DNA from 2 places in the Pseudarthrobacter sp. NPDC059871 genome. Region 1 is predicted to be linked to the other one. Evidence: riboswitches for the same ligand, from Rfam matches in the RefSeq annotation. Region 1 holds a riboswitch; the other holds the start of a gene.
The links. A riboswitch is a leader RNA that binds a small molecule or an ion and turns the genes downstream of it on or off. The one in region 1 is predicted to bind glycine.
Positions count from the first base shown of each region.

Region 2: another riboswitch for glycine. It lies ahead of gcvP (aminomethyl-transferring glycine dehydrogenase); the one in region 1 lies ahead of gcvP (aminomethyl-transferring glycine dehydrogenase).

Region 1 is NZ_JBHWJV010000002.1:470,516-478,159, forward strand. Features, by position in the region: gene gcvP (aminomethyl-transferring glycine dehydrogenase) at 1-2,593, opposite strand, end outside; glycine riboswitch at 2,750-2,848, opposite strand; glycine riboswitch at 3,109-3,207, shown strand; gene cycA (D-serine/D-alanine/glycine transporter) at 3,353-4,897, shown strand; gene ACFV4R_RS04945 (hypothetical protein) at 5,116-5,922, shown strand; gene ACFV4R_RS04950 (LamB/YcsF family protein) at 5,906-6,655, shown strand; gene ACFV4R_RS04955 (DUF445 domain-containing protein) at 6,690-7,644, opposite strand, start outside.
Region 2 is NZ_JBHWJV010000009.1:23,938-31,581, forward strand. Features, by position in the region: gene ACFV4R_RS12975 (APC family permease) at 1-288, opposite strand, end outside; gene ACFV4R_RS12980 (Dps family protein) at 511-990, shown strand; gene ACFV4R_RS12985 (MFS transporter) at 1,101-2,660, opposite strand; gene ACFV4R_RS12990 (TetR/AcrR family transcriptional regulator) at 2,746-3,282, shown strand; glycine riboswitch at 3,379-3,476, shown strand; gene gcvP (aminomethyl-transferring glycine dehydrogenase) at 3,664-6,525, shown strand; gene gcvT (glycine cleavage system aminomethyltransferase GcvT) at 6,537-7,644, shown strand, end outside.

The DNA.
Region 1 (7,644 bases):
TCATCGCGTCGATGAAGCGGTCGATCTCGGCGAGGTCCTCGGACTCGGTGGGCTCCACCATCAGGGTCCCGGCCACCGGGAAGGCCAGGGTGGGGGCGTGGAAGCCGAAGTCGATCAGGCGCTTGGCCACGTCCTCAGCAGTGACGCCGGTGCGGGCGGTGAGTTCGCGCAGGTCCAGGATGCACTCGTGGGCCACGAGCCCGCCTTCGCCGGTGTAGAGCACCGGGTAGAACTCGTTCAGCCGGGCAGCGACATAGTTCGCGGCCAGCAGCGCGGACTTGGTGGCCTCGGTCAGTCCCGTACCGCCCATCAGCTTCACGTACGCCCAGGAGATCGGCAGCACACCGGCAGAGCCGAACCGGGACGCCGAAATCGCCACGCCGTGGCCCTCCTCATGCGCGGCTTTGTTCGCATCGCCCGGCATGAACGGCGCCAGGTGAGCCTTGGCCGCGACCGGGCCGACGCCGGGCCCGCCGCCGCCGTGCGGGATACAGAACGTCTTGTGCAGGTTCAGGTGCGAGACGTCGCCGCCGAACTTGCCCGGCTGCGCCAGGCCCACCAGGGCGTTGAGGTTGGCGCCGTCCACGTACACCTGTCCGCCTGCGGCGTGGACCGCGTCGCAGACTTCGGTGACGTCGCCGTCGTAGACGCCGTGGGTGGACGGGTAGGTGATCATGATGCAGGACAGGGCGTCCCGGTTCGCCTCGATCTTGGCGGACAGGTCGGCGTGGTCGATGGTGCCGTCCGGGGCGGTGGCGACCACCACCACCTTCATGCCGGCCAGGACTGCGGAGGCGGCGTTGGTGCCGTGCGCCGAAGCGGGGATCAGGCAGACGTTGCGCTGCTGATCACCCCGGGAGTGGTGGTAGCCCCGGATCGCCAGCAGGCCGGCGAGTTCGCCCTGGGAACCGGCGTTGGGCTGGATGGACACCTGGTCGTACCCGGTGATTTCGGTCAGGTCAGCCTCGAGGCCGGTGATCAGCTCACGCCAGCCCTCGGTCTGGGAATCCGGGGCGAACGGGTGGATGGAGGCGAACTCCGGCCAGGAAATGGCCTCCATCTCGGCGGTGGCGTTCAGCTTCATGGTGCACGACCCCAGCGGGATCATGGTGCGGTCCAGGGCCAGGTCGCGGTCCGAGAGTTTGCGGATGTAACGCAGCAGCTGGGTTTCGGACCGGTGCGTGTTGAAGACCGGGTGCTCCAGGTAACCGGAGGTGCGCAGCACGGAGTCGTGCAGCTCGAAACCCTGGGCGTCGCCTACCGGGCCGGCACCAAAGGCGACGGCCACCGCGGACAGCGTTGCCGCCGTCGTGGTCTCATCGATGGAAATGCCCACCGTGTCAGCGTTGACGAAGCGAAGGTTGATGCCGCGCGCTTCGGCGGCGTTGATGACCTTGGCGGCCTTGCCCGGCACGCGCACGGTGAGGGTGTCGAAGAAGGAGTCGGTGACCAGTTCGCGGCCCATGGCGGTGAGCGCCGTGGCCAGGATCCTGGCGTTCTGGTGGGCGGTTTCTGCGATGGCCTTCAGTCCGTCCGGGCCGTGGTAAACGGCGTAGAAAGAGGACACGATGGCCAGCAGCGCCTGGGCGGTGCAGATGTTGGACGTGGCCTTCTCACGGCGGATGTGCTGCTCGCGGGTCTGCAGGGCCAGGCGGTAGGCGGGAGCGCCCGCGTTGTCCTTGGAGACACCCACGATCCTGCCGGGGAGGGTGCGTTCCATGCCCTTCTGCACAGCCATGTAAGCCGCGTGCGGACCGCCGAAGAACAGCGGCACGCCGAAACGCTGGGTGGAGCCGACGGCGATGTCCGCACCCTGCTCGCCCGGAGGAGTGATCAGCGTCAGCGCGAGCAGGTCAGCGGCCACTGTGACCAGCGCACCGCGCTCCTTGGCCTCGGCGATAACGGCGCTCTGGTCCCACACCCGGCCGGACACGCCCGGCTGCTGGAGCACGATGCCGTTGATGGCACCTTCAGGCAGGCCTGCGGAGAGGTCAGCAACCTCCACCTCGAAGCCGAGCGCTTCGGCGCGGCCCAGCACGATGGCGATGGTCTGCGGGAGACAGTCGGCATCAAGGACTGTCTTGCCGTCCTTGGCGTCCTTATTTTTGTTCGCCCGGCGCATCAGCAGCACAGCCTCGGCCACGGCAGTGGCTTCATCGAGGAGTGATGCATTGGCCACGGGAAGGGCGGTGAGGTCCTGGACCATGGTCTGGAAGTTCAGCAGCGCCTCCAGCCGGCCCTGCGAGATCTCGGGCTGGTACGGCGTGTAGGCGGTGTACCAGGCCGGCGCCTCAAGGATGTTGCGGCGGATCACGGCCGGGGTGATGGTGTCGTAGTAGCCCTGGCCGATCATCTGCACGGCGGTCTTGTTCTTGCCCGCCAGCCGGCGCAGCTCGGTCAGGACCTCAACCTCGCTGAGGGCGTCCTGCAGCTTCAGTGCCGTTTCCTGGCGGATCGATGCCGGAACAGCCACGTCCACCAGGCCGTCAACGCTGTCGTAGCCCACTGCCTTGAGCATGGTGTCGACGTCGGCCTGCCGGCGCGCGCCGATATGGCGGTCAACGAACGAGGTTGGAAGGGATTGAATCGTCATGAGGAACTCCAGGTCTGGCCGGCCAGGGTGGCACGGCATGGGATGGGTTCCTCCCCGCTCTGTATTGGACCTGAGAGATTCCGCGGAACCCTGCGTGGCGGGTTCGCTTGCACCGTCGGTGAACCTGGCCGAAACCGGGTTACTTTCCAGAGTTGCCTCGCCGTGACGGTACGGGGGCCTGAGAGATTCCTGGGGAGGATTTGCTCCTACGGCGCCTGCCCGGTGGTGCCGGGAGGACTCTCCCGTCACAGCTCGAAAGGCTATTCAACTGTGGGTGATTCGCCTCACACCGTACAGGTTGGTTGAAAGGAAAACAAATCCGATTGTCACACGATGGGCGGCAGCCGCCTTGTTGCGGCGGCGGAAAAATGGGGTTTGACATTCGATCGTGACCCGCACCACACTGGGTCCGGTGATCAGCACCGTGTCCGGCTGGCTCAGCTCATCGGAGCAGCCCGGGCCAACGTTGCCCCGGAAGGGTGTGGCCGCTGAGCACACCTAATTGAACATGCCTTCGACCTGCGGCGGGAGAGTCCTGCCGGGTACATTTAGCAGGCGCCGTAGGAGCAAACCCTCCCCAGGAAACTCTCAGGCCCATGTACCGCCGCGGACAGGCAACTCTGGAAAGCAGCCGGACCCGTTCCGGCTCACCGGCGGTGCAAGCGGCTTGGGCCGTGGAAACTCTCAGGTTCACTACAGAGCGGGGAGGAACCCAACTTCTGCGGCACCCAAAATGCCGCTTTATCGATGGAGTTCCCCATGGCGATTCATCCCCCCACGTCCAACGGCGAGCCGCCCCGCAATAACCCTCCTGCGGGCAGCGCCGCCCGCAGCGAGCCTCCCCACCTGGAGCGGCAGCTCACCAACCGGCACATCCAGCTCATTGCCATTGGCGGTGCCATCGGCACCGGCCTCTTCATGGGCTCCGGCAAGACCATCTCCGCGGCCGGCCCGTCCGTGATCTTCGTGTACATGATCATCGGGTTCATGCTCTTCTTCGTCATGCGCGCCATGGGCGAATTGCTCCTGAGCAACCTGAACTACAAGTCCTTCAGCGACTTCGCGGCCGACCTCCTGGGGCCGTGGGCAGGGTTCTTCACCGGCTGGACGTACTGGTTCTGCTGGGTGATTACCGGCATCGCTGACGTCATCGCCATTGCGGGCTACTCCAAGGAACTCTGGCCCGGACTGCCGCTCTGGATCCCGGGGCTTGCCACCGTGGCCATCCTGCTGCTGCTGAACCTCGCCACCGTCAAGGCCTTCGGCGAGACCGAATTCTGGTTCGCCCTCATCAAGATCATTGCCATCGCGGCGCTGATCATCGTGGGCCTCTTCATGATCTTCACCGGATTCCAGAGCGACGCCGGAACCGCCAGCTTCACCAACCTCTGGAGCCACGGCGGATTCTTCCCCAATGAGTTCATGGGCTTCGTGGCCGGCTTCCAGATCGCCGTGTTCGCCTTCGTCGGCATCGAACTGGTGGGCACCACTGCCGCCGAAGCCAAGAACCCGGAGCGGACGCTGCCCAAGGCCATTAACGCCATTCCCGTGCGTGTACTGCTCTTCTACGTGGGCGCCCTGATCATCCTCATGGCCGTCACCCCGTGGACCCAGTTCGCGGCCGGCCACAGCCCCTTCATCGGCATGTTCTCGCTCGCCGGGCTGGGCGCTGCAGCCACAGTGGTCAACCTGGTGGTCCTGACCTCCGCCATGTCCTCGGCCAACTCCGGCATCTACTCCACCTCGCGCATGGTGTTCGGCCTCGCGCAGGAGGGTGACGCCCCGGGCATCTTCAGCCGGCTGTCCTCGAGGAAGGTGCCCAGCAACGCGCTGTTCCTCTCCTGCGTACTGCTGCTCTCCGGCGTCGTGCTCATGTACGCCGGCCAGGACGTTGGCAAGGCATTCGAGATGGTGACCACCGTCTCTGCCGTCTGCTTCATCTTTGTCTGGTCGGTCATCCTGGCCAGCTACATCGCCTTCCGCAAGCGCCGCCCGCATCTGCATGACGCATCGAAGTTCAAGATGCCCGGCGGCATCCCCGTGGTGTGGGTGGTTTACGCGTTCTTCGCGTTCGTCCTCTGGGCCCTGACCACCCAGCCGGACACCCTGGCGGCCCTGCTGGTGACCCCCATCTGGTTCCTCGTCCTCGGCGTGGCCTGGGCCATCCTCCGCCGCCGTCCAGCCCACCTTGCCCGCTTCGAGGTCTTCCGCGCCGAGCTGCGCGCCGATGAACAGGCGGCGGCCGGCGGCCTGGACCGTGAAAAGTCCGCCCAGGAGGAAACTGCCCGGGGCTCCCGCTCCTAGGCTTCTTCGCGAATCCGGACCCTCAAGGTACGGATCAGCGAATAAGCTCCTGATTGCAACGCTGCGGCGGGACCCACGCCGGGTCCCGCCGCAGTGCTGTCTGGACGGCGAGATGCAGGGGCGCCGTCGTCGAAGTTCAGCATGCTTAGTGTTTCTGCATCTAGGATGGAGAAGCACGGCAGCCACCCGCTGCAGCTCGACGTGAAACGAAGGTGACCATGGCTAAGCGCAGCAACCCAGCAGTACGGATCGCCCAGGAAACTGCCCACAACGCAGTCTTCGACAAGGACGGCAAGCCCAAGCCCGGAGTCCACAACATGCTCCTCAAAGCCGTGGAGATCCAGCGCCCGCTGGTGCTGGCCTATATCCGCCGGCTGCAGAAGAAGCACCCCCGGGCCACGGCAGCCCAGCTGGCCGGCATCCTGGAGCGCGACTACCTCCGTGCCGTCACCGGCGGCGGCGCAATCGTGGGGGCCACCGCCGTCGTTCCCGGAGTGGGGACCGTCGCGTCGCTGGGACTCTCGGCGGCCGCCACAGTGGGCTTCCTCGAAGCAACCGCCCTGTACGCCACCTCCCTCGCAGAACTCCACGGCATCCGCCTGACCAACCCGGAGAAGGCCAGCACCATGGTCATGGCCATCATGCTGGGCGAGGAAGGCACGGCCCTGCTGGGCACCCTCAGCGGACAAATAGCCGGCAACGGCGCTGGAGCCACCAAGCAGTGGGGCAGCGTGCTCTCCAAGTCGATGCCGATGCCGGGCTTCAGCACCATCCGTAACCGCATCCAGAGGGCCTTCCTCAAGAACCTCCTCAAACGCCAGGGGACCGCGCTTCTGGGCCGGGCCCTCCCGTTCGGGATCGGCGCCGTGGTGGGCGGAGCCGGTAACCTCGTGATGGGCCGTGCGGTGGTGGCCAACGCCAAGGAGGCGTTTGGACCCATGCCGGACAGCCTGCCCGGCGAGCTCACGCCAGCCGGGACCACGGACAACCAGCTGGAAGGCAACACTTTTGGATCTCAACGCTGACCTCGGCGAATCATTCGGCTCGTGGACCATGGGCGATGACGCCCGGATGTTCCAGCTGGTCACCAGCGCCAACGTGGCCTGCGGTTTCCATGCCGGAGATCCCGTCACCATGCTGGACAGTTGCCGTGCGGCCTACGAACTGGACGTCACCGTCGGCGCGCACGTGGGCTACCGGGACCTGGCGGGCTTCGGCCGGCGGTCCCTGGACACGAGTTTCGATGAGCTCTTCGGCGACGTGCTGTACCAGCTGGGCGCGCTCGACGGCGTGGCCCACGCCGTAGGTGCGTCGGTGGACTACGTGAAGCCGCACGGGGCGCTCTACAACCGTTTGGTACACGACGCCGAGCAGGCCTCCGCCGTGGTGGCGGCCGTCAACGCCTACGACCCCGGGCTGCCGATCCTGGGCCTCCCCGGTTCCGAGCTGCTCAAGCAGGCACAGGAAGCCGGACACCCGGTGTTCGTTGAAGCCTTTGTGGACCGCGCCTACCGGGCTGACGGGACGCTGGTGCCGCGGTCCGAGGAGGGCGCCGTGCTGCACGACGTCGACGCGATCGTTGAGCGGGCCGTCCGGCTGGCCACCAAGGGCGAAGTCGTGGCCACCGACGGGACGCTGGTCCAGGTCCGGCCCGACTCTTTGTGCATCCACGGAGACACCCCCGGCGCCGTGGAAATGGCGGCCGGTGTCCGGGCAGGCCTGGAAGCCGCGGGCGTCAGCCTGGAGTCCTTCGCCTGACCCGGCCGGCGCTCACCGGGACCCTGCCCGGCGCTCAGCCGAAGATCAGGTGCGCCACCGTGAAGATCAGCAGCCCGGCCAGCGAGCCCACCACGGTGCCGTTGATCCGGATGAACTGCAGGTCCTTGCCCACCTGGAGTTCGATCTTCTGGGAGGTCTCTTCCGCATCCCAGCGCGCCACAGTATCAGTGATGACCCCGGCAATATCTGACCGGTACGTCTTCACCAGGTAGCCGGCGGCGTCGCCGATCCAGGTGTTGACCTTGCCGGCGAGCTCGGGATCGTTGACCAGCCGCGAACCGAAGTCGCGGACGGCCGCCTTGAACTTGACCGTCAGTTCGCTGTCCGGATCGTCCACGGCGCCGAGCAGGGCGTTCTTGACGGTGCCCCACGTCCGCGAGGCCAGCTCCCGGACCTCGGGATCGCCCAGGACCTGGGCCTTGACGTCCTCGGCGCGCGCAATCATCTTGGGGTCGTGCTGCAGGTCCTGCGCCAGGTCGTTGAGGTACTTGTCGATCTGTTGCCGCACCTGGTGGTTGGGGTCCGACTGCACAGCACGGGCGAACTTGAGGATCTCAACGTAAACCTTGTCGCCCACCAGGCCATCCACGAACTGGGGGACCCAGGTGGGGGAGCGGTCGGACACCAGCCGCGAGACAGTCTCGTGGTTCTCGTCCACCCAGTCGGCGGCGCGGTCCACCAGCAGGTCCACCAGGGTGTGGTGGTGCCCGTCGTGGAAGATCCGCTCCGCGAGCCTGCCCACCGGCGGTCCCCACGGCGGCGTGAGCAGGTGCTTGCGGACCATGCCCTCGATGACCGCCTGGACGTCGTCGTCGTTCAGGACCTTGAAGGCGCCCCGGATGACCGCCGCACCTTCCTTGGCCACCCGGTCCGCGCCGCCCGGCGCGGCGAGCCATTCGCCGGCGCGGCGGGCAATATTTACGCTGGCCAGCTTGTCCTGGACCACCTGCTCGGAGAGGAAGTTGGTC
Region 2 (7,644 bases), on a different contig from region 1:
GCCGCTGTCCGGTGAATCGGCGTTGAGTTCCCGGTAGGCCAGCGAGACCAGGATCATGGGAATGAAACCGATCAGGAAAATCACGGGCAGCTGGAGTCCGGCTTCATTGACGGTGGGTCCCAGTGCGCTGGTCAGGGTGTAGGCGGGGGCAATCGTGGAAATTCCCAGGACGACGACGGCGAGGAGCCCCAGTTGCCCGCCTTTCAGGCCCTTGGCGGTAATGTCGCCGCTGCCGGGCAATTGCTGGCCCCGCGCGGTGGTGGAGCTGGTGCGGAGTGCTTCTGTCATGGCACCGCTTTCTGGAAGCTTATGACCGGGGTCACTATATGAATGGCGTTCATTTAGTATGGAGGTGTGACGGCCGTCGCGCAAGAGTAAATATGAATCACGTTCGTTTATGACTGCGCAGCAAAATTAGTAAGCTCACTGAGAAATATCTGCTCCGACCCATGCCGGGTGGCGCGGGCGCTGATAGTTTCGAAGTTACTGGACCAATCGAGGAGGACTCCCATGAAAGCTTCACCGACCCTGACCAACAACCTGCAGGCCGTTCTCGCCGACCTGATCGAGCTGCACATCCAGGGCAAGCAGGCGCACTGGAACATTGTGGGCACCAACTTCCGGGACCTCCACCTGCAGCTGGATGAAATCGTGGACGCCGCCCGCCAGTTCGCCGATGACACCGCCGAACGCATGCGTGCCCTCCATGCCCTGCCTGACGGCCGCAGCTCCACCGTGTCGAAGTCGACCGCCCTGGCGGAGTTTCCTGAAGGCCTGATCAGCACCAAGGACGCCATTGAGCGGATCGTTGCAGCCATGGAGGCTGCGGTGGGCACCATGCGCAAGGTCCATGACGAGGTGGATGAGGAAGATCCCACCAGCGCCGACCTGCTGCACGAATTCATCGCCAAGCTGGAGCAGTTCGCCTGGATGGTGAACGCCGAGACGCTCAAGCCGACAGCCAGCGTCACCGCCCCTGACGAAAAGTAGGAGCGGGCTGCCATTGCAGTACGCATAAGGCGCCCGGTACCGGAGGTTGAACTCCGGCGCCGGGCGCCTTTGCCGTTGAGGCCTATGCGCTGACACGAGCCGCGATGCTGCTACGAGGCCTTGGGCACCTTGCGAAGTACGACGGCGGCACAGGCTGCCGCTGTTGCCATCAGGACCAGCCCAATCGCCGCGGTCACATGCACGCCGGAATCGAAGGCGGCAGCCGCGGACTGGCGGACGGTATCGGCCAGCGGGGCCGGAAGTGCGGCCGCGAGGTCCATGGCGCCTGCCAGTGTTTCGCCGGCGCTGTGGCGGGCCGCTTCCGTGGCGGTGCTGTCCACGGCTGCCGGGAGGTGCAGGTTGTGCTGGTAGGAAGCCGTGAGGATGGAGCCCAGTACGGCCGTCCCCAGCAGCGCCCCCACCTCATACCCGGTCTCCGAGATGGCGGCCGCGGCACCTGACTTGTGTGCCGGCGCCGCACCGAGGATGAGGTCGTTGGAGATGGTTTCAGCCGTCCCCACGCCCAGCGCAAGGATCAGCAACGCTGCCAGCAGCAGTGTGGGCCCGCCGTCGTGGTTCCCGAACGTCACCAGGCTGTATCCTGCGGCGCTGAACGCCAGGCCCGCGCCAACCACGAAGCCGGGGCGCACCTTCCGGACCAGCGGCACCACCACCAGTCCTGCCACCACCGTGGCAATCAGGGCGGGGATCATGGCGACGCCTGCCGCGGACGGCGACATTCCTTCAAGCAGCTGCAGGTGCTGGGCCAGGAAAAGGATGAATCCGTTGAAGGAAAACAGGGCCAGGACGTTTGCGGTGATGGCCATGCTGAACACCCGGTTGCGGAAGAGGGACATGTCCAGCAGGGGGTGCGGCAGCCGGAGCTGCCGGCGGACAAAGACCACTGCCATGGCCAGGCCGAAGGCCATGGCACCAAGGCCGGTGCCGGACAATCCTTCCGTAGCAACTTCCTTGATGCCGTAGACCAGCGGCACCATCACCAGCAGGGACAGGGCGATGCTGGGAATGTCCACCTTCCCCGGTTCCGGATTCTTCGATTCCGGGATCAGCGCCGGACCCAGGGCGATCAGCGGCAACATGAGCGGCACTGCCACCAGGAAGACTGCGCCCCACCAGTAGTGCTCCACCAGCCAGCCGCCGAAGATCGGACCCAGGGCGGCCCCGCCGGAGAACCCGGCGGCCCAGATGGCCACGGCCAACCGGCGGCGGTTGGGCTCCGCAAAGATGTTGCGGATGAGCGAGAGGGTGGAGGGCATCAGCATGGCGCCAAAGAAGCCAAGGGCGGCTCGTCCCGCGATCAGCCATTCCGCCGTTGGCGCGAACGCCGTGGCGGCCGAGAGCGCCGCAAAGCCCAGGCTGCCGGTGAGGAGCAGCCGCCGCCGGCCGATCCTGTCGCCGAGGCTGCCCATGCACACCAGCAGCCCCGCCAGGACCAGGGGGTAGGCGTCCACGATCCAGAGCAGCTGCACCCCGGAAGGGTTCAGGGACTGGGCGATCGCGGGCAGGGCGAACGTCAGTGCCGTGTTGTCCACGGCCACCAGCAGTACGGGGAACATCAGCAGCGCGAGGGCCAGCCAGTCGCGCCAGGGTGCCCGTGGAGCAGTGGGTCCCTGGAGCTGGGGTTCGGCGGGGTGCGTCGAGGTGGTCATGGACTAACTATACCGTCCAGACGGTACAGTTTAGAACCGGGGTTGAGTTGAGCCTCCGGCACCCTGGGAGGGCATGATGGATGGCATGCCCCGAAAGCCAGTCGCCCGCGAAGCTGTCCTTGACTCCTTCGCCACCCTGCTGATTGAGGTGGGGGAGCGCGCCGCCACCCTGGACGCCGTAGCCCGCAAGGCCGGCGTTTCCAAGGGCGGTCTCCTCTACCACTTTCCAAACAAGGAAGCCCTGATTCAGGCGCTCCTGGACCAGTTGGACGCGTTCGCCGGAGAAGACGCCGATGCCATGGCCGCCGCCCCGGAAGGCGCGGCAGCCTACTTCATCAGGTCCTCGGTGTGGGGAGACACTCCCTTGGACCGGGCCATCGTCGCCGCCACCAGGCTGGCGGAGGTGGCGCATGAAGAAACCCGCCGACGTTTCGCTGCGATCCAGCAGCGGTGGCTCGACGAAATCGCCGCCGACGTGGGGCCGGCCCTGGCCAAGGCCGTGCTGTATATGGGGGACGGCCTCTACTTCAACGCCATGCTCTCCGTTGGCCCGGTCCCCGAAGGCGGCGCAGCCGCAGATGTGGACGAATTGCTGGCAGCACTGGAGCGGCTCCGGCGGTAGCAGGACATTTGCCCCGGGAGCCGTGGCGTAGGAGAATTAAGTGTTGTGGGAGCTATCACCTGACGGCCCCGCGAACACATCCAATTGAATAGCCTTTGATCTGCGGCGGGAGAGTCCTGCCACAACGTTCGGCAGGCGCCGTAGGAGCAAATCCTCCCCAGGAATCTCGCAGGCCCCTGTACCGCCGCGGCGAGGCACCTCTGGAAAGCAGCAGGCCGTCCAGGCACCCGTGATCGGCTGCCGGACCGTTGTGCTCACCGACGGTGCAAGCGGGTCCTGTCCATGCAGGCGCCGTGGAAACTCTCAGGTCCAATACAGAGCGGGGAGGGACCCGAATCGCTGTGGCGTACCCTGCGCCGCCTGAGTATCTGGAGTTCCCCCGTGACGGTTAGTTCAACCTCCACCACTTTCGTCGACCGCCACATCGGCGCCCGGCGCCAGGACCACGTCGACACCATGCTTAAGGCTGTCGGCTACGACAGCGTTGACTCCCTGGTCGATACCGCCGTTCCCCAGGTCATCCGCCAGGAAACGGCACTGAAGCTGCAGGACGCCCTCAGCGAGGTTGAGGTCCTGACCGAGCTGCGCCGGCTGGCGGGCAAGAACAAGACCGCCGTGCAGATGATCGGCCAGGGCTACTACGACACCATCACCCCCGCCGTGATCCGCCGCAACATCCTTGAGGCACCGGCCTGGTACACCGCCTACACGCCCTACCAGCCCGAGATCTCCCAGGGCCGGCTGGAGGCCCTGCTGAACTTCCAGACCATGGTCCAGGACCTGGTGGGCCTGCCGATTGCCAACGCGTCCCTGCTGGACGAAGCGACGGCGGTGGCCGAGGCAGTCCTGCTGATGCGCCGAGCGAACAAGGCCAAGCCTGCCGTGGACGGCAAGACGGTCCTGGACATCGACGTGCTGCCGCAGACCATTGCCATCGTCAAGGGCCGTGCTGAGGCGCTCGGCTTCGAGGTGGAGGTGGCCGACTTGTCCCAGGGGCTGCCTGACGGTGACATTAACGGCATCGTGCTCCAGCAGCCCGGCGCCTCGGGCCGCGTCTTCAACCAGGCAGATGCCATCGCCGCAGCCAAGGAACGCGGTGCGCTGGTCACAGTGGCCGCTGACCTCCTGGCGCTGACGCTGATCACTCCTCCGGGCGAGCAGGGCGCGGACATCGCCGTCGGCTCCACCCAGCGTTTCGGCGTGCCGCTGTTCTTCGGCGGCCCGCACGCCGCGTACATGGCCGTCCGCAAGGGGCTGGAGCGCTCGCTGCCGGGCCGCCTGGTGGGAGTCTCGAAGGACGACGCCGGAGTGCCCGCCTACCGCCTGGCCCTGCAGACCCGCGAGCAGCACATCCGCCGCGAGAAGGCCACGTCCAACATCTGCACCGCCCAGGCGCTGCTGGCCATCGTGTCCTCCATGTACGCCGTCTACCACGGCCCGGACGGGCTGAAAGCGATCGCGGAAACGGCGCACGCCCACGCCCGCACCCTGGCGGCGTCCCTCGCTGCCGCCGGAGTAGACGTGCTGCACACGAGCTTCTTCGACACCGTTACCGTTCGGGTTCCCGGCCGCGCTGCCGGCATTATTGCCGCTGCTGAGGTGCACGGCTATAACCTGCGCTCCATCGATGCGGACACGGTGGGCATTTCGCTTGATGAAACCACGACGGCGGCCGTCGTCGCCGAGGTTGCCGACGTCTTTGGCGCCTCCGTTGCCGGGAATTCCGTCGCCAACGACGGGAACTTCGCACTGGACGCCGGGGTGGAGCGGTCCTCCGGTTACCTGGAGCACCCGGTGTTCAACACGCACCGGTCCGAAACCCAGCTCCTGCGTTACATCCGCAAGCTCTCGGACCGTGACCTGGCGCTGGACCGCACTATGATCCCGCTGGGGTCCTGCACCATGAAGCTGAACGCCACGGCCGAGATGGAAGCCATCTCCTGGCCGGAGTTCGCCTCCATCCACCCGTTCGCCCCGGACTCCCAGACCGAGGGCTGGCGTGAGCTGATCACCGGGCTGGAAGCGGACCTCGCCACTATCACCGGCTACGACCAGGTGTCCATCCAGCCCAACGCGGGATCGCAGGGCGAACTCGCCGGCCTGCTGGCGATCCGCGGCTACCACCATTCCCGCGGCGATCAGCAGCGCAACGTCTGCCTGATCCCGGCCTCGGCGCACGGCACCAATGCCGCCTCCGCGGTGCTGGCCGGCATGAAGGTGGTGGTGGTTGCCACAGCTGCTGACGGGACCATCGACCACGCCGACCTGACGGCCAAGATCGAGGCGAACCGGGATGTCCTGTCCTGCATCATGATCACCTACCCGTCCACCCACGGTGTCTATGACGGTGATGTCCGCGAAGTCTGTGATGCTGTGCATGCTGCCGGCGGCCAGGTCTACATCGACGGCGCCAACCTTAACGCCTTGGTGGGGCTGGCCCAGCCGGGCCAGTTCGGCGGCGACGTCTCGCACCTGAACCTGCACAAGACCTTCTGCATCCCGCACGGCGGCGGCGGGCCCGGCGTCGGCCCGGTCGCGGCCAAGGCTCACCTGGCCCCCTTCATGCCGGGCGATGCGAATAAAGCCGCGCATGAGGAGGGCCACGGCGTGGCGATTTCCGCGTCCCGGTTCGGCTCTGCAGGGGTGCTGCCGATCTCCTGGGCGTACGTGAAGCTGATGGGCGGTGAGGGCCTGACCGAGGCCACCAAGTCCGCGCTGCTGGCCGCGAACTATGTCGCTGCCCGGCTGAACGAGTTCTTCCCGGTCCTGTACACCGGTGAGGGCGGCCTGGTGGCGCACGAGTGCATCCTTGACCTGCGCGAACTCACCGCCCGCACCGGCGTCACTGCTGAGGACGTGGCCAAGCGGCTGATCGACTTCGGCTTCCACGCCCCCACCCTTTCGTTCCCTGTCGCGGGCACGCTGATGGTGGAGCCCACCGAGTCCGAGGACCTCGCTGAGATCGACCGCTTCATCGAGGCCATGATCAGCATCCGCAAGGAAATCGACCAGGTGGCCAACGGCGACTTTGCCGTGGCTGATTCACCCCTGCGCCGCGCACCCCACACGGCCGCCGCCGTGGTCAGCTCCGACTGGGACCGCGCCTACCCGCGGGAGCAGGCAGCGTTCCCTGCCCACCACAAGCAGGACAAGTACTTCCCGCCCGTGGGACGGATCGACGGCGCTGCAGGTGACAGGAACCTCATCTGCTCCTGCCCGCCGCTGGAAGACTTCGAAAACTAAGGACCGGCGCCATGACCGAGAAATACACCGCGCTTCACGACGAGCACCAGAAGCTTGGGGCTTCGTTCACGGACTTCGGCGGGTGGCAGATGCCGCTGAAGTACAGCTCGGAGCTTGCTGAACACCATGCCGTGCGCAACGCGGCTGGCCTGTTCGACCTCTCCCACATGGGCGAAGTCTGGGTCACCGGCCCGGACGCCGCAGCGTTCCTGGACTATGCCCTGGCAGGGAGGATCTCCGCCATGGCCGTGGGCAAAGCAAAATACTCGCTGATCTGCGACACCGACGGCGGCATCATCGATGACCTGATCACGTACCGCCGCCCTGCCGCGCCGGACGGCACCGACGTCTTCCTGGTGGTCCCCAACGCAGGTAATGCCACAGTGGTGGCCGCCGCTCTGCAGGAGCGGGCCGTCGGGTTCGGCGTGATGGTGCAGGACGCCTCCGCGGAAACGTCGCTCATCGCAGTCCAGGGACCCAAGGCGCAGGACCTCCTGCTCCGGCTGGTCCCCGCGGCACAGCATGCAGACGTTACCGGGCTTAAGTACTACGCCGCGGTGGAAGTCCCGTTCCTGGTCAACGGGGCCGGCCTCACCCTCCTACTGGCCCGCACCGGCTACACCGGCGAAGACGGCTTCGAGATCTTCGTGCCCAACGATGACGCCGTCGGACTCTGGCAGGCACTCCTCGCAGTGGCCGACGACGGAGAGCTCACTCCGGCGGGCCTCGCATGCCGGGATTCGCTCCGCCTGGAAGCCGGGATGCCCCTGTACGGCAACGAACTCTCCCTGCAGGGCGACCCGTACTCCGCCGGACTCGGTCCCGTCGTCGCGCTGTCCAAGGAAGGCGACTTCGTGGGCAAAGCAGCGCTGGCAGAAAAGAGAGAGGCCGGCGCAGGCTCAACCACCGGCCGCCGCCTGGTGGGCCTGAAGGGCCTGGGCCGCCGTGCCGGCCGTGCCCACTACCCGGTCCTCAAGGACGGGGCAGCGGTGGGCGAAGTCACCTCCGGACAGCCTTCGCCCACCCTCGGCTACCCGGTGGCGCTGGCCTACGTCGACGTCAAACACGCCGCCCCCGGAACAGCCCTCGACGTCGACCTTCGCGGCAAGGCCGAACCCT